DNA from 3 places in the Allobosea sp. TAB14 genome. Region 3 is predicted to be linked to each of the others. Evidence: predicted binding sites of a transcription regulator. Region 3 holds the regulator's gene; each other region holds the start of a gene.

Region 1 (4,106 bases), on a different contig from region 3:
ATCGACCGGCGCCGCCTTTGCTGGCGGCTGGTTCCACACCGGCGACCTCGGCGTGCGCTATCCCGACGGCTACATCCAGCTCAAGGACCGCTCCAAGGACATCATCATCTCCGGCGGCGAGAACATCTCCTCGATCGAGGTCGAGGATGCGCTCTACAAGCATCCGGCCGTGCAGGCCGCCGCGGTCGTCGCCCGGCCTGACGAGAAATGGGGCGAGAGGCCCTGCGCCTTCATCGAGCTCAAGCCGGGYAGGCCCGCGACCGAGGCGGAGCTGATCGCCTGGTGCAAGCAGCATCTGGCCTCGTTCAAATGCCCGAGGACCGTGATCTTCACCGAGATCCCCAAGACCTCGACCGGCAAGATCCAGAAATTCCGCCTGCGCGAAATGGCGCGGGCCCTCTAGCCCGCGCCACTGCCATGGCRATGTCTCTTACGTCCGGAGCGTTCAGCCCCTGGCGCTGCCGAGATTGCCGCCCGGCGTATAGCGATCGACCGCATCGGGCAGGACTTTCGAGAGCCGGGCCAGCAGGTCCTCGCGCGAGAGGCCGGTCTGCTTGGCGATGGCGTCGAGCACCTCCGGTCCCAGCGCCTGCTCGAGATCGCCCGGCGCGACATCCTGGTTGGGGCCCGTCCCGACCCAGGAATTGGCCTTGTCGCCCTGCCCGGATTGGTTGAAGCGGTCGACCAGCTCGCCAAGGCCGCTGTTCAGGATCGCTCCGGCGCCGCCAGCGCCGAGCAAGCCGCCCAAGCTACCGAGAAGGCCACCGCCAGCCTGCTGCTGACCGGGCGCGGCCCCCGCCTGCCCCGGGGCCGGCGGAGCGGCGCCCTGCCCGCCGCCCATCTTGTTGCTGATCCACTCCGAAATCTGGTCGCGATGCTGGTAGCCCGCGACGGCGAGCAGCCCAAGCAGGGCCGTCATCGACGGAAAACCGCTGCTGGTCCCGTTGTCATTGCTCATGGCAGGAACTCCTTTTCTGGACTCGATCAGGATCAGACAGAACCGCGGCGGCCATTGATCATCGCCCAAACCAACAGGACGATGACGGCGCCGATCACCGCGCCGACCAGCCCTGCCCCCTGCCCCGGCGCATACCAGCCGAGCGATTGACCGAGATAGGTCGCCACGAAGGCGCCGACGATGCCGAGAATTGTTGTCAGAATGAAGCCGGACGGCTCGTTCGAGCCCGGCGTGATGAACTTGGCGATGATCCCGGCGACAAAGCCGATGATGATGGTCCAGATAATGCCCATGCTATCCCTCCCATGTTGAAACGCCACGCTTCAACATGCGACATCCCGGGAAGGTTCCATAGCGCAAAAAAGAACCGGCCCTTTCGGGCCGGTTCGAGTCCGCATCCATGTAACGCCCCGCGGGCGAAGCGGAATGTCGTCTCAGTGCAGGGTTCGCCCCGGCATGGTCAGCCTTACGCGTTCGATCTCATCCTTCAGTTGCAACTTCTTCCGCTTGAGCTCGGCCACGCTGAGGTCGCTGGAGGAAGGGCTCGCCACGGCTCGGGCGATCGCGTCCTCGAGTTGGCGATGCTTGCGCTCGAGTTCGACAAGACGGGTCTGCAACGACATCTGGGATCCTCCTGATGAACAGTTGACGTACCAATCTGACAGAAAGCCGGCTTCACGTCTGCCCTGCACTGTCACACGGCATTCATGAGATTCTGTGATCAACTCCGGCTCCCTTCCCGGAAGCCGTGAATAGAAGGCTCCCGGAGGCTTGGGCAGCGACACGCGCTCTTGCGAGGCGCATCGCGGCGAAGGCATAGTCGCGGCCAAGTGCGGCGATGATGAGATGGCCATGGGATTCGAGCTCAGCCCGGAAGAGGTCGAGACCTTCACCGCGGAGCTGGCGCGGCTGCGCGAGGAGCACCGCGATCTCGACAGCGCCATCGACGCGCTGGAGCGGGTCGGCGCGATCAACCAGATCCAGGTGCAGCGGCTGAAGAAGCGCAAGCTCTACCTGAAGGACCGCATTTCGCAGATCGAGGATGCGCTGACGCCCGACATCATCGCCTGAGCACGGCGATTCGATGGGCGCCAGGCCCGATTCGCCCTTGCTTATCGGGCGCCGGGCAGTCTAGATCGCGCGCTTCCCAAGGCGAAGCCCGAGCGCATCCATGGCCAAGACCAGCCCACCCGTCGCCATCATCATGGGCAGCCAGTCCGACTGGGCGACGATGCGTCATGCTGCCGAAGCGCTCGACGCCCTCGCCATCCCCTATGACGCCCGCATCGTCTCGGCCCATCGCACGCCGGACCGGCTGTTTTCCTTCGCCAAGGGCGCCAAGGCCGAAGGCTTCAAGGTGGTGATCGCCGGTGCCGGCGGCGCCGCCCATCTGCCGGGGATGACCGCCTCGCTGACGCCGCTGCCGGTCTTCGGCGTCCCCGTCGAATCCAAGGCGCTTTCGGGGCAGGACAGCCTGCTCTCCATCGTGCAGATGCCCGCCGGCATCCCGGTCGGCACCCTCGCCATCGGCCGTGCCGGCGCGGTCAATGCCGCGCTCCTGGCGGCCGCCGTGCTCGCGCTCTCGGACGAGGCCCTGGCGGAACGTCTCGAGGCCTATCGCGCCCGCCAGAGCGCCGGCATCGCCGAGCGCCCGAATCGGGACGAGGCATGAGCGCGCCTGTTCCGACCGGCCTCGCGCCGGGCGCCATGCTCGGCATCCTCGGCGGCGGGCAGCTCGCCCGGATGATGGCGCTCGCCGCCGCCGATCTCGGCATACGCTGCCATGTCTTCGCACCGGAGGCGGACAGCCCGGCCTTCGACGTGGCCACCCGCCATACCGTCGCCGATTATGACGACGAAGCGGCCCTCGCCAACTTCGCCGACGCCGTCGACGTCGTGACCTATGAATTCGAGAACGTGCCGGCGGCGACCGCCGCCTTCCTCGCCGCGCGCACGCCGCTGCATCCCGGAGCCCGCGCGCTTGCCGTGACGCAGGACCGGCTGAGCGAGAAAAGCTTCGTCGCCGATCTCGGCCTCGCCGTCGCGCCGTTTCGCGCCGTCGATTCGCTGGCCGATCTCGAGGCCGCCGTCGCCGCGCTCGGCCGCCCCTCGATCCTGAAGACACGCCGCTTCGGCTATGACGGCAAGGGGCAGGTCAAGATCGCTCCCGGCACCGACCTCGCCGAGGCCTATGAGGCGATCGGCCGCTTTCCCGCGATCCTCGAAGGTTTCGTGCCCTTCGAGCGCGAGGTCTCGGTCGTCGCCGCGCGCGGGCTCGACGGCGCGTTCGCCGCCTTCGACGTCTGCGAGAACGAGCATCGCGATCATATCCTCGCCTTCACCCGCGTGCCGGCGAAGCTCGGCAGGACGGCCTCCGACGCCGCCATCGATGCGGCGCGTCGGATCGGCGAGGCGCTCGGCTATGTCGGCGTCTTCGCCGTCGAGATGTTCGTGCTGGAGGATGGCGGCACCGAGCGCGTCATCGTCAACGAGATCGCCCCGCGCGTGCATAATTCCGGGCACTGGACCAGCGAGGGCGCCGAGACCTCGCAGTTCCATCAGCATGTTCGCGCCGTCTGCGGCTTTCCGCTCGGCTCCGCCGCGCTGCGCGGCCGCGTCGAGATGGAGAACCTGATCGGCGACGCCGCTTTGCGCTGGCGCGAGATCCTCGCCGAGCCCGGCGCGCATCTGCATCTCTACGGCAAGCGCGACGCTCGTCCGGGCCGCAAGATGGGCCATGTCACCCGGGTTTTGTCCGAGCGCGGCTGAGCGCTCGCCCCGATCCGGCGAAAAAGCGTGCCACGGCTGCATTTTCGCGGCATCGCGCCGTGGACAGCCAAATCGAATTCTGTTATCCGCACGAACCTTCGAGCGATCCGCATGCGGCATCGCCGGCCCGTATTTTTGGATCAACCCGCTAAGGACGGACGTTTCACGTGCAGGTTCTCGTTCGCGACAACAATGTCGACCAGGCTCTCCGCGCCCTCAAGAAGAAGATGCAGCGCGAAGGCATTTTCCGCGAGATGAAGCTCCGCGGCCATTACGAGAAGCCTTCCGAGAAGAAGGCGCGCGAGAAGGCCGAGGCCGTCCGCCGCGCCCGGAAGCTGGTCCGCAAGAAGCTGCAGCGCGAAGGCCTCCTGCCCGCGCC
Region 2 (5,234 bases), on a different contig from region 3:
CGGAAGCCCTGATCGCCGCCCTCGGCTGCGGCGCGGTGATCGCGACCGTGACGATGGCGAATTCCTACGCGCTGCCGGCGGGCATCGCGCGCCGCCTCGTCGAGGCGAAGGGCGGCATCTGGCCTGAGGGCGGACTCACCATCGGCCATGGCCTCGCCGTGCCGGTGCTGGTCGCGCTCGGCGTCGGCATCGCCATGACCTTCGTCGCCAACCGTCTGCGCTTCGGCCGCTATGTCTTCGCCATCGGCGGCAATCCGGAGGCGGCGCAGCTCTCGGGCGTGAACACCCGCAAGGTGCTGATGCTGGTCTTCGGGCTGATGGGTGCGCTGGTCGGCATCTCCGCCTGCATCTCGACGGCGCGCCTCAACGCATCGACCAATGCCGCCGGCTCGCTCGACGAGCTCTATGTCATCGCCGCGGCGGTGATCGGCGGCACCTCGCTCGCCGGCGGCGTCGGCACCATCGTGGGCGCGATGCTCGGCGCGCTGGTGATGCAGTCGCTGCAATCCGGCATGGTGCTGATCGGCGTCGACGCGCCCTTGCAGAACATCGTCGTCGGCATCGTCCTGGTCATCGCGGTCTGGCTCGACGGGCTCTATCGCAAGCGTTTGGGGTGAGGAGGCGCCGATGAGCATCGCAGAGCCGGCCGATCTCGCCCAGACCTACCCCGGCCAGGGAACGCCGCTGATCGAGATGCGCGACGTCTCGATTGCCTTCGGCGGCATCAAGGCGGTCGACGGCGCCAGCATCGACCTGATGCCGGGCGAGGTCGTCGGGCTGCTCGGCCATAACGGCGCCGGCAAGTCGACGCTGATCAAGATCCTGTCCGGTGCCTACCGGGCCGATGCCGGCACGATCCGGGTGAATGGCGAGGAGGTGACGGTCGCGAGCCCGCGTGACGCCAAGCGCCACGGCATCGAGACGATCTACCAGACGCTGGCGCTCGCCGACAATGTCGACGCCGCCGCCAATATCTTCCTCGGCCGGGAATTGCTGACCGGCTGGGGCACGCTCGACGATGCGACGATGGAATCCGAAACCCGCAAGGTGATGGGCCGGCTCAACCCGCATTTCCGGCGCTTCAAGGAGCCGGTGAAGGCGCTTTCCGGCGGCCAGCGCCAATCGGTCGCGATTGCCCGCGCGATCTATTTCAACGCCCGTGTGCTGATCATGGACGAGCCCACCGCCGCGCTCGGCCCGGCCGAGACGAAGCAGGTGGCCGAGCTGATCCTGCAGCTCAAGAAACAGGGCATCGGCATCTTCCTGATCAGCCACGATCTGCACGATGTCTTCGATCTGGCCGACCGGGTCACGGTGATGAAGAACGGCAAGGTGGTCGGCACGGCCCGCACGGCCGAAATCACCCAGGACGAGGTGCTGGGCATGATCATCTCGGGCAAATGCCCGCCGGCAGCGATGGCCGGCCCCGGCGCGCTGCGGAATTAGACCGCGCCGGGACCGGCATCCACTAAGGGAGCAGAGCTCCTCAGGCCGTTGCGTGCGGCTCGTGATGGAAATCCCAGACCGCCCAGGCCGAAACCGCCGCGGTCAGCAGACCGAGGACGATATGGGTCCGGAAGGCGGCGGGATTGCCGGTGAAGCCGAGCATCCAGGGCGAGGCCACCAGCCAGAGCCCGAGCGCCAGGTTCAGCCATTCCTCCCACTCCGCGAAGGCCGTGAGCGCGGCGACCGCGACCAGCGCGAGCACCACGGCGACGATCCAGGCATTGCGCGTCGGCATGAAGTCGCCGACGAAGCCCATGAACCAGGGTGAGAAGAACAGCAGCGCGGCAAGGATCAGGTTTAGCCAGTCCTGCGACCGTCTGATGTTCGTATTCGCGGTCAACATGATCACCTCCATCGGTGAAGATCATCCAACCACTACGCCTCGCGCACGAGGCGCTTGGTCGATTTTATTATACGCCGAGCCGGCAATATTTCAAGAACAGACGAGGAACGACCGCGCCGGCCCCGCGCACTGCGGTGCCGGCGCAGGCACGATCTCACTTCGCGTCGAGCAGGTCCTTCACCGACAGCAGGACGAGTTCGTTGTCGTCGGCCTTCTTCGGGTCGCGCGAGGAGGAGAAGGGCAGGTTGTTGTCGTTGCCGACGACGATCACGCCATTCGCCCGGTCGACCACGTCGACGTTCTCGATGGTGAAGAACGGGAAGGTGAAAACACCGTCCTTCGTGCCCTGCTTCGCCTTGCCGTCGGGATCGGCGATCTTCATCAGGTCGATATAGCCGATACGGCGCACGGGCTTGCCGACATTGGCGTCGGTCATCTCGATCTTGACGATCCGCTTGTGCTTGGCGATGTCGTGGAAGCAGTCCGGGCCGCGGCCTCCCGGCGCGCAGGCCTTGTCGGCAGTGCCCTCGCCGTTGTCGCGCTCGATGATCAGGCCCGTCGTGGCGTCGATCATGTTGAAGTCGCCGATGGCGAGACCCTTGGCTTCGAGCGGGAAGAACCAGGAACGGCCGGTCCACTTCTCGTTCTGGACGTCGAATTCGAGGATGCGGAGGACTTCCTTGCCGTCGACTTCCTCGTTGCCTTTGGTTTCCGCGTTCCAGAGCGGGCCCTCGAGCAGCGGGTAGAGGAAGCGGCCATCCGGCGACTGGGCCATGCCCTCGAAGCCCTTCGAGCGGCGGACATTGAACTCGACCGGCAGGTTCGGCGCGGCCGGGGTGGTGACGGCGTAGTGATCGGGCGAGCGGGCCGGCTTGCCGTCGACCAGCGTCTCGAACACGGCCTCGACCTTGCCATTGGCGTCGACGCGGATGAGATACGGGCCGAACTCCTCGCCGATCCAGTACTTGCCGCCGATCGGCTGGATCGATTCCGGGTCGAAATCGGCGCCGGTCAGGTAGCGCTTCTCGGTGCCCTCATGGACGATGCGGAAGGGGACCTTCTTGTCGGGATCGTGCAGGAAGGTGGTCGAGACACGTTCGAGCGCGCCCTTGCCGAAATCGGCCTTCAGGCGATGGAAGAACAGCATCGCGTCGGGCGAGTTCACCTTGGCGCCGAAGCCGTTATCGGTCAGCACGAGGAACTCGTTGTTGCCCAGCGAACGGATGCCGGAGAAGCCCTGGACCGGCTGGCCGGCAAAGGGGGTCGAGAGCCCCGTCGGGCGCCCGCCCGAGGTGCCCATCACCGTGCCGACGGCCTCGACGCGCTTGCCCGGCGMGACGAACTTGCCGGAAACCTTGAGATCGGCCGGCGCATCGGCGGGGGCGGGGATGATCGTCTCGGCCGGCAGCAGCGCCTGGCTCAGAAGCTTCGCGGGAAATTCCTTCGGAGACTCCTGCGCCCCGGCGAGCATGGTGGACGACAGAAGCAGGATAATGGCGAGCGACGAGCGCATGAAATTCTCCGGGCTGAAAAGGACCAGCCGGCTTCGCGCGCCCGGATGGCACCCCAACAACAACGGGGTGACGGTTCGGTGAAGGCGCCAGATGGCGCTACGGCATCGGCCGCTTCCGAAAACCGGATTCGACTTTTCGGGCCAGTGCTCAGTAGCCGCGGGCCGGATCGACGGCATGCAGCAGCGGCTCGCCCGCCTCCAGCCGCCTGATCTGCGCCGCGACCAGCGTGGCGATCGCCTCCGGCTCGGACATCGCCGCGTTATGCGGGGTGACGGTCACGCCCGGATGGCTCCACAGCGGCGACTCCACCGGCAGCGGCTCGGTCTCGAAGACGTCGAGCGTCGCGCCCTTGAGCGTGCCGGCATCGAGCGCGGCGAGGATGTCGTCCGCGACCTGAAGCCCGCCGCGGCCGGGATTGATCAGGAACGGCCCGCCGAGCCGGCCGTCCTGCGCGAGTCCTGCAAAAAGCCCGGCGTTGAGGATGCCGCGCGTCTCGGGCGTCAACGGCACCAGGCTGACGAGGATGTCGGTCCGCGCCAGGAAATCCTTCATGCCGTCCTCGCCGGAGAAGGTCTGCAGCCCTTCGACGCTCTTCGGCGAGCGGCTCCAGCCGGCCACGTCGAAGCCGATGACCTTGAGCTTGGCCACAGCATCGAGGCCGAGTTCGCCGAGCCCCATGATGCCGACACGGACGGAACGGGCCGCCGGCTGGTTGCGGTCGTCCTCCCAGAGCTTCGCCTGCTGCTGGCGCATGTATCGATGCTGCTGGCGCAGATACATCAGGCAATGCAGCACGACATATTCGCTCATCCGCGTCGTCAGGTCGGGATCGACCACGCGTGCGATCGGCACCTCCGGCAATTTGTCGTCGGCGAAGAGGAAATCGACGCCGGCACCGAGCGAGAAGATCGCCGCGAGATTGGGCAGGCCGGTCAGGCTGCCGGCCGGATGCTTCCAGCTCGCGACATAATGCACGGCCCGGCGGTCGAAGGGCTCGCCCGGCACCACGATCGGCATCTCCGGCAGCAGCGCCTGGAAGCGCGCCCGCCAGTCCTCGACATGCCAGCCCGTCATGGCCAGAAGCAAACTCATGCCCGTGTTCTCTCCGTGATCCGTCCGGCGACCAGTTCGCCCTGCGCCGCACCCTCTCCGATCCGATAGGCCTTGCGCAAGCGCTCGCTTGCCGCAAGGAAAGCGTTCTCGCCGCGCGCATGGACGATGGCGAGCGGACGGTCCGGCCCGAGCGTCGCACCGATGCCGGCCATATCGGTGAGGCCGACCGCATGGTCGATGCCGTCCTGCGGCCGCAACCGGCCGCCGCCCAGCGCCACGACCGCGAGGCCGACGGCGCGGGTATCGATGCCCGAGACCGTCCCGGCCGTCTCCGCGAAGACCGGCTTCACGACCGGCGCCGCGGCGAGATGCTTTGCCGGCGCTTCGAGCAGATCGGCAGGGCCGCCCAGCGCCACCACCATCCTGGCGAAGCGCTCGGCCGCGGCACCCGAGGCGAAGGRATCCTCGATCCTGCCACGCGCTTCGTCGAGGTTCGCCGCCAGACGGCCGAGCAGCAGCATCTCGGCGCCGAGCGCGACCGTGACCTCGTGGAAGCGCGGCTCGCGCCGGCGACCGGTCAGATGGTCGAGCGCATAGGCAACCTCGAGCGCATTGCCAGCGGCGCTGGCGAGCGGCTCGTCCATGTCCGTGAGCAACGCCGTGGTCGGCAGGCRGGAGTCGTTGGCGACGCCGACGAGCGCCTGCGCCAGGGCGCGCGCCTTCGCGGGTTCCGGCAGGAAGGCGCCGGAGCCGAACTTCACATCCATGGCGAGGCCGTGCAGGCCAGCGGCGAGTTTCTTCGACAGAATCGAGGCCGT
Region 3 (5,233 bases):
TCTCGATCATCGGCGCGATCATGCTCGGGCTCGGCCGTGCGCTCGGCGAGACGATGGCGGTGACCTTCGTGGTCGGCAACGCCAACCGGCTCTCGGCCTCGATCCTCGACCCCGGCTCGACCATCGCCTCGCGCATCGCCAACGAGTTCAACGAGGCGATGGGCCTGCAGCTCAATTCGCTGATCGCGCTGGGCTGCATCCTGTTCTTCGTCACCTTCGTCGTCCTCGTCATCGCGCGGCTGCTGGTCGCCCGGGTGAAGAAATTCTGAGGTCTGGGTCAGATGAGCACGTCCACCTCTTCCGCACCGGCCGCATCGCACATCGCCTGGGGGCGCGTGCGCCAGTCGCGCCGCACCGCCGACCGCGCGATGAAGGTCATCGCCACCGGCTTCACCTTCTGCGCCATCTTCGTGCTGTTCTGGATCCTCGGCATGCTGCTGGTGAAGGGCATCGGCGGGCTCTCGCTCGCCACCTTCACCCATGTCACGCCCGGGCCGGGCTCCGAGGGCGGCGGCCTCGCCAACGCCATCGTCGGCTCGATCGTGCTGACCTTCCTGGGCATTGCGGTGGCGACGCCGATCGGCGTGCTCGCCGGCACCTGGCTGGCGGAATACGGCCGCGGCTCCAAGCTCGCCAACATCATCCGCTTCATCAACGACATCCTGCTTTCGGCGCCGTCGATCCTGATCGGCCTGTTCGTCTACGTCATCCTGGTCGAGCCCTTCCGCGGCTATTCCGGCTGGGCCGGCGGCGTCGCGCTCGGCATCATCGCGATCCCGGTCATCGTGCGCACCACCGAGGACATGCTCAGCCTCGTGCCCGGCCCGCTGCGCGAGGCAGGCTCGGCGCTCGGCGCGCCGCCTTCCGTCGTCATCACCAGCGTGACCTGGCGCGCGGCGAAGGCCGGCATGGTCACTGGCATCCTGCTGGCACTCGCCCGCATCGCCGGCGAGACGGCGCCGCTGATCTTCACCGCGCTGAACAACAATTTCTGGTTCTCGCCCAATCTCGTCGGCGGCGTTTCCAACCTGCCGGTCACGATCTACCAGTTCGCCTCCGCTCCTTACGAGAACTGGCAGCAACTCGCCTGGGCCGGTTCGCTGATCATCACGATCTCGATCCTGCTGCTCTCGATCATCGCCCGGCGCGTCGTCGCCGGCGGCAAATAAGACTTGAATCCAGCCCGGTCGCGCCCGACCTTGAGGACCATGTCGATGCTTTCGACCCTTGAACTCTCCCCGCAGTCGCTCGATGCCGAGGCTCCCGTCCGGATCGCGGTGAAAAACCTCGATTTCTACTACGGCGAGCACAAGGCGCTGAAGAACATCAATCTCGACTTCCGTGACCGCCACGTCACGGCGCTGATCGGGCCTTCGGGCTGCGGCAAGTCGACCCTGCTGCGCATCTTCAACCGGATCTACTCGCTCTATCCGGAGCAGAAGGCGACCGGCGAGATCATGCTCGACGGACGCAACATCATCTCCAACGACGTCGATGTGAACGAGCTGCGCTCGCGCGTCGGCATGGTGTTCCAGAAGCCGACGCCCTTCCCGATGTCGATCTACGACAACGTCGCCTTCGGCATCCGCCTCTACGAGAAGCCGCCGAAGTCGGAGCTCGACGACCGCGTCGAGGGCGCACTGCGCCGCGCCGCGCTCTGGGACGAGGTCAAGGACAAGCTGAAGAGCTCCGGCATGGGCCTCTCCGGCGGCCAGCAGCAGCGCCTGTGCATCGCGCGCACCATCGCGCAGAAGCCGGAAGTGATCCTGTTCGACGAGCCGACCTCGGCGCTCGATCCGATCTCTACCGGCAAGATCGAGGACCTGCTGGAGCAGCTCAAGAGCGACTTCACCATCGCCATCGTCACCCACAACATGCAGCAGGCGGCGCGCATCTCGCAGTACACGGCCTTCATGTATCTCGGCGAGGTCATCGAGTTCGCGCCGACCAACACGATCTTCATGAACCCGGCGAAGAAGCAGACGCAGGATTACGTCACCGGCCGGTTCGGCTGAGCGGCGACGGAGGAGGAACCCCATGACCGACCATATCGTCCGCTCCTACGACGCCGATCTCGAAGGCCTTCGCCGCAGCCTCGCCGAAATGGGCGGGATGGCCGAGCGCATGCTCGGCGATGCGACCGTGGCGCTGGTGCGCCGCGACACCACGCTGGCCCAGAAGATCATCTCCGCCGATCAGCGCCTCGACAATCTCCAGCGCGAGGTCGAGGAGAAGGCGGTGCTGACCATCGCCCGGCGCCAGCCGCTGGCCAACGATCTGCGCGAGCTGATCTCCGCCATCCGCATCGCTGCGGATGTCGAGCGTGTCGGCGATCTCGCCAAGAACATCGCCAAGCGCGCCGTCGCCATCTCCGGGCAGTTCCAGCCGCCGCACCGCGCCGTGGTCGGGCTGGAGCACATCAGCCGCCTCGTTCAGGCGCAGCTCAAGGACGTGCTCGACGCCTATGCCGCCGGCAACGAGCAGAAGGCGCTCGAGGTCTGGCGCCGCGACGACGAGATCGACGCGCTCTACACCTCGCTGTTCCGCGAGCTCCTGACCTATATGATGGAAGATCCGCGCAACATCACCTTCTGCACGCATCTCCTGTTCTGCGCCAAGAACATCGAGCGCATCGGCGACCACACCACCAACATCGCCGAGACGATCCACTATCTCATCACCGGTGACTCGCTCGACGCGAACCGGCCGAAGCTCGACACGACCAATATCGAGGTCGAGGCGATCACGGGTAGCTGAGGCTAAGGAATCATGGCGGCACGCATCCTGATCGTCGAGGACGAAGAGCCTCTCACCCTGCTGCTGCGCTACAACCTCGAAGCCGAGGGCTTCGAGGTCGACAGCGTGGCGCGGGGGGACGACGCCGAACTGCATCTGCGCGACCACACGCCCGATCTGGTGCTGCTGGACTGGATGCTGCCGGGCCTTTCCGGCATCGAGCTCTGCCGCCGGCTGCGCTCGCGGCGCGACACCGAGCGGGTGCCGATCATCATGCTGACGGCACGCGGCGAGGAGACCGAGCGGGTGCGCGGGCTCGCGACCGGCGCCGACGACTATGTCGTGAAGCCTTTCTCCCTGCCGGAGCTGACGGCGCGCATCCAGGCGCTGCTGCGCCGGGCGAAGCCTGGCCATGTCGCCGGTCTTCTGCAGGCGGGCGACCTCGAACTCGACCGCACCACCCGGCGCGTCCGCCGCGCCGGCAGCGAGCTGCATCTGGGGCCGACCGAGTTCCGCCTGCTCGAATTCCTGATGCAGGCACCGGGCCGCGTCTATTCCCGCGCCCAGCTCCTCGACGCCGTCTGGGGCCGGGACGTCTATATCGACGAGCGCACGGTCGACGTGCATGTCGGGCGCCTGCGCAAGGCGATCACCCCTGCCGACGCCAAGGACCCGCTCAGGACGGTGCGCGGCGCCGGCTATGCCTTCGACGAGACGTTCGCCAGAAGCTGACTGCCGCCGGAGCTGACACGCGAGCCGAGCCCCGGCTCGCAGCGCCCGTGCCTCAGGTGTCGGGGCCGCCCTCGATATCGGCGGCCCAGGCCAGCGCGGCTTCGCGCTCGGCCGGCGGAAAGGTGCGGATCTCGACGAAGGGAACCACCGGAGCGAAGAGCCGCGCGACGCGATCGAGCCAGCCCTTCTCGACGATGATCGCCTCCTTGGGGAAGCGCTTGAGTTCCCAGAGCTTGCCGAAGCTGTAGCGCGCGTCCTTCCAGGCCGCGGCGAAGGTCATGTCGTCGAAGGCGGTGATGTCGGCGAGGATCGAGACCTTCTCGTGCCGGCTCAGCCGGTCTTCGACATCGGCGGCGACGCGCTCGATATCGGCCGGCTCGATGGTGCCGCTGAACGCGATGGCGAGAACATGGTCGGGCGCCGGAAGAATGGTGATCATGGCGGCCTCCTCRTGTGCCGATGTCAACGCATGGCCGGCCGGGAGGTTGCGGGCGCTCAGGCCGCTCGCGTCGCCGCGTCGAAAGCCGCGGCCTCCGTCCTCAGCCAGGCGATGAAGGCGTCGAGGCCGGGGCGCGAGGGCTGGTCCAGGCGGCGGGTCAGCCAGCAGCCGGTGACGCTGGTGAAGCCGATATCGAGGGGGTTGACCAATGCGCCCGAGGCCAGTTCCTCGGCGACATAGCAGCGTGGCGCCAGCGCGACGCCGAGCCCCGCGACCGCGGCGCGGATGATGACGGAGTAATAGCCGTAGCGGACGGTATGGGCCGGCACCGCGCCGCGCAGGCCATGCGCCTCGGTGAACTCGGCCCAGAAGGCCGGCATCTGGTAATGCTGCAGCAGCGTCATCTTCTGGATGTCGGCGGCGCGGCGGAAACCGCCCATGCGCTCCAGCAATTCGGGCGCGGCGACGAGGGCGACATCTCGGCCGAACAGATAATGCGCCTCCTTGCCGGGCCAGGGCGGGGTGCCGTGGTTGATCTCGATGTCCGGCTCTTCCGTCTCGTTTTCGCTGACATAGTTGGTGAACTGGACGTCGACGCCGGGATGGGCCTCGGCGAAGACGGGGAAGCGCTCCATCAGCCAGCGCTCGCCGGCGATGGCGACCATGTGCAACCGGATCGGCCGGGCGATGGCGACGCGCTCGGCCAGGCGCATGGCTCCGCGTTCCATCTGCTCCAGGGCGGCTTCGGCATAGGGCAGGTAGATCGCGCCGGCCTCGGTCAGCTTGAGGCCGACCGGATTGCGCTCGAACAGCACGGTGCCGAGATGGTGCTCGAGCGACAGGATCTGCTTGGAGACCGCGCTCTGGGTGAGGTTGACGACGCCGGCGGCGCGGGCGGTCGAGCCCAGTCGCGCGACGGTGACGAAGGCGCGCATGGCGGTGGAGGAGGGCGGGGGCCGCAAGGCCATGGGTATTCCGTTTTGGACTAGGCTACCGGAGATCGTTTCGTTTGCTGGCTGCCGGGTCAAGAGGTCATTCTTACGCTTGGGGAGGAGGGGCTCGCATGAATTTGACAATCTGCCCGTGCTGCGGTGGTTTCCGCGGACCAACGGCATCGCGGTCGATGGCGCTTTCGAGAGCCGCCGGCAAGCCTGTCCGGGAGCGCCGTCGATGAGCCATGCCGTCACCTCGCCGGTCGCCAGCCGCGATCTGGCCGCGATCGCGCGACTCAGGATCGTGCCGCGTCGTTTCTATGGGCGTTGGGTCGCGGCGGCGCTCATCATCGCTGTCCTCGCCTGGATTATCGCCGCCTTCGTCAAGGGCGAC

What was found. Region 3 encodes PhoB, which activates phosphate uptake and scavenging genes when phosphate is short. Its sites were predicted from a motif close to TGTCATNNANCTGTCAT; they were not measured.
Region 1: AB4Y99_RS19730 (YdcH family protein) is a predicted target of PhoB. The motif match lies at 1,651-1,667, and genes of this name have one in related genera.
Region 2: AB4Y99_RS12380 (esterase-like activity of phytase family protein) is a predicted target of PhoB. The motif match lies at 3,430-3,446, and genes of this name have one in related genera.

The regions. Positions count from the first base shown of each region.
Region 1 covers NZ_JBFRDQ010000141.1:24,677-28,782, reverse strand. The annotation lists partial or broken gene AB4Y99_RS19745 (AMP-binding protein) at 1-403, shown strand, start outside; gene AB4Y99_RS19740 (YidB family protein) at 446-958, opposite strand; gene AB4Y99_RS19735 (GlsB/YeaQ/YmgE family stress response membrane protein) at 991-1,251, opposite strand; gene AB4Y99_RS19730 (YdcH family protein) at 1,393-1,581, opposite strand; gene AB4Y99_RS19725 (YdcH family protein) at 1,811-2,029, shown strand; gene purE (5-(carboxyamino)imidazole ribonucleotide mutase) at 2,130-2,630, shown strand; gene AB4Y99_RS19715 (5-(carboxyamino)imidazole ribonucleotide synthase) at 2,627-3,727, shown strand; gene rpsU (30S ribosomal protein S21) at 3,895-4,106, shown strand, end outside.
Region 2 covers NZ_JBFRDQ010000068.1:8,677-13,910, forward strand. The annotation lists gene AB4Y99_RS12365 (sugar ABC transporter permease) at 1-617, shown strand, start outside; gene AB4Y99_RS12370 (ATP-binding cassette domain-containing protein) at 628-1,446, shown strand; gene AB4Y99_RS12375 (SPW repeat protein) at 1,487-1,849, opposite strand; gene AB4Y99_RS12380 (esterase-like activity of phytase family protein) at 2,004-3,362, opposite strand; gene AB4Y99_RS12385 (2-hydroxyacid dehydrogenase) at 3,511-4,455, opposite strand; gene deoA (thymidine phosphorylase) at 4,452-5,234, opposite strand, start outside.
Region 3 covers NZ_JBFRDQ010000180.1:9,151-14,383, forward strand. The annotation lists gene pstC (phosphate ABC transporter permease subunit PstC) at 1-269, shown strand, start outside; gene pstA (phosphate ABC transporter permease PstA) at 282-1,169, shown strand; gene pstB (phosphate ABC transporter ATP-binding protein PstB) at 1,209-2,015, shown strand; gene phoU (phosphate signaling complex protein PhoU) at 2,038-2,757, shown strand; gene phoB (phosphate regulon transcriptional regulator PhoB) at 2,770-3,468, shown strand; gene AB4Y99_RS22045 (SpoIIAA family protein) at 3,521-3,907, opposite strand; gene AB4Y99_RS22050 (LysR substrate-binding domain-containing protein) at 3,964-4,875, opposite strand; gene AB4Y99_RS22055 (amino acid ABC transporter permease) at 5,078-5,233, shown strand, end outside.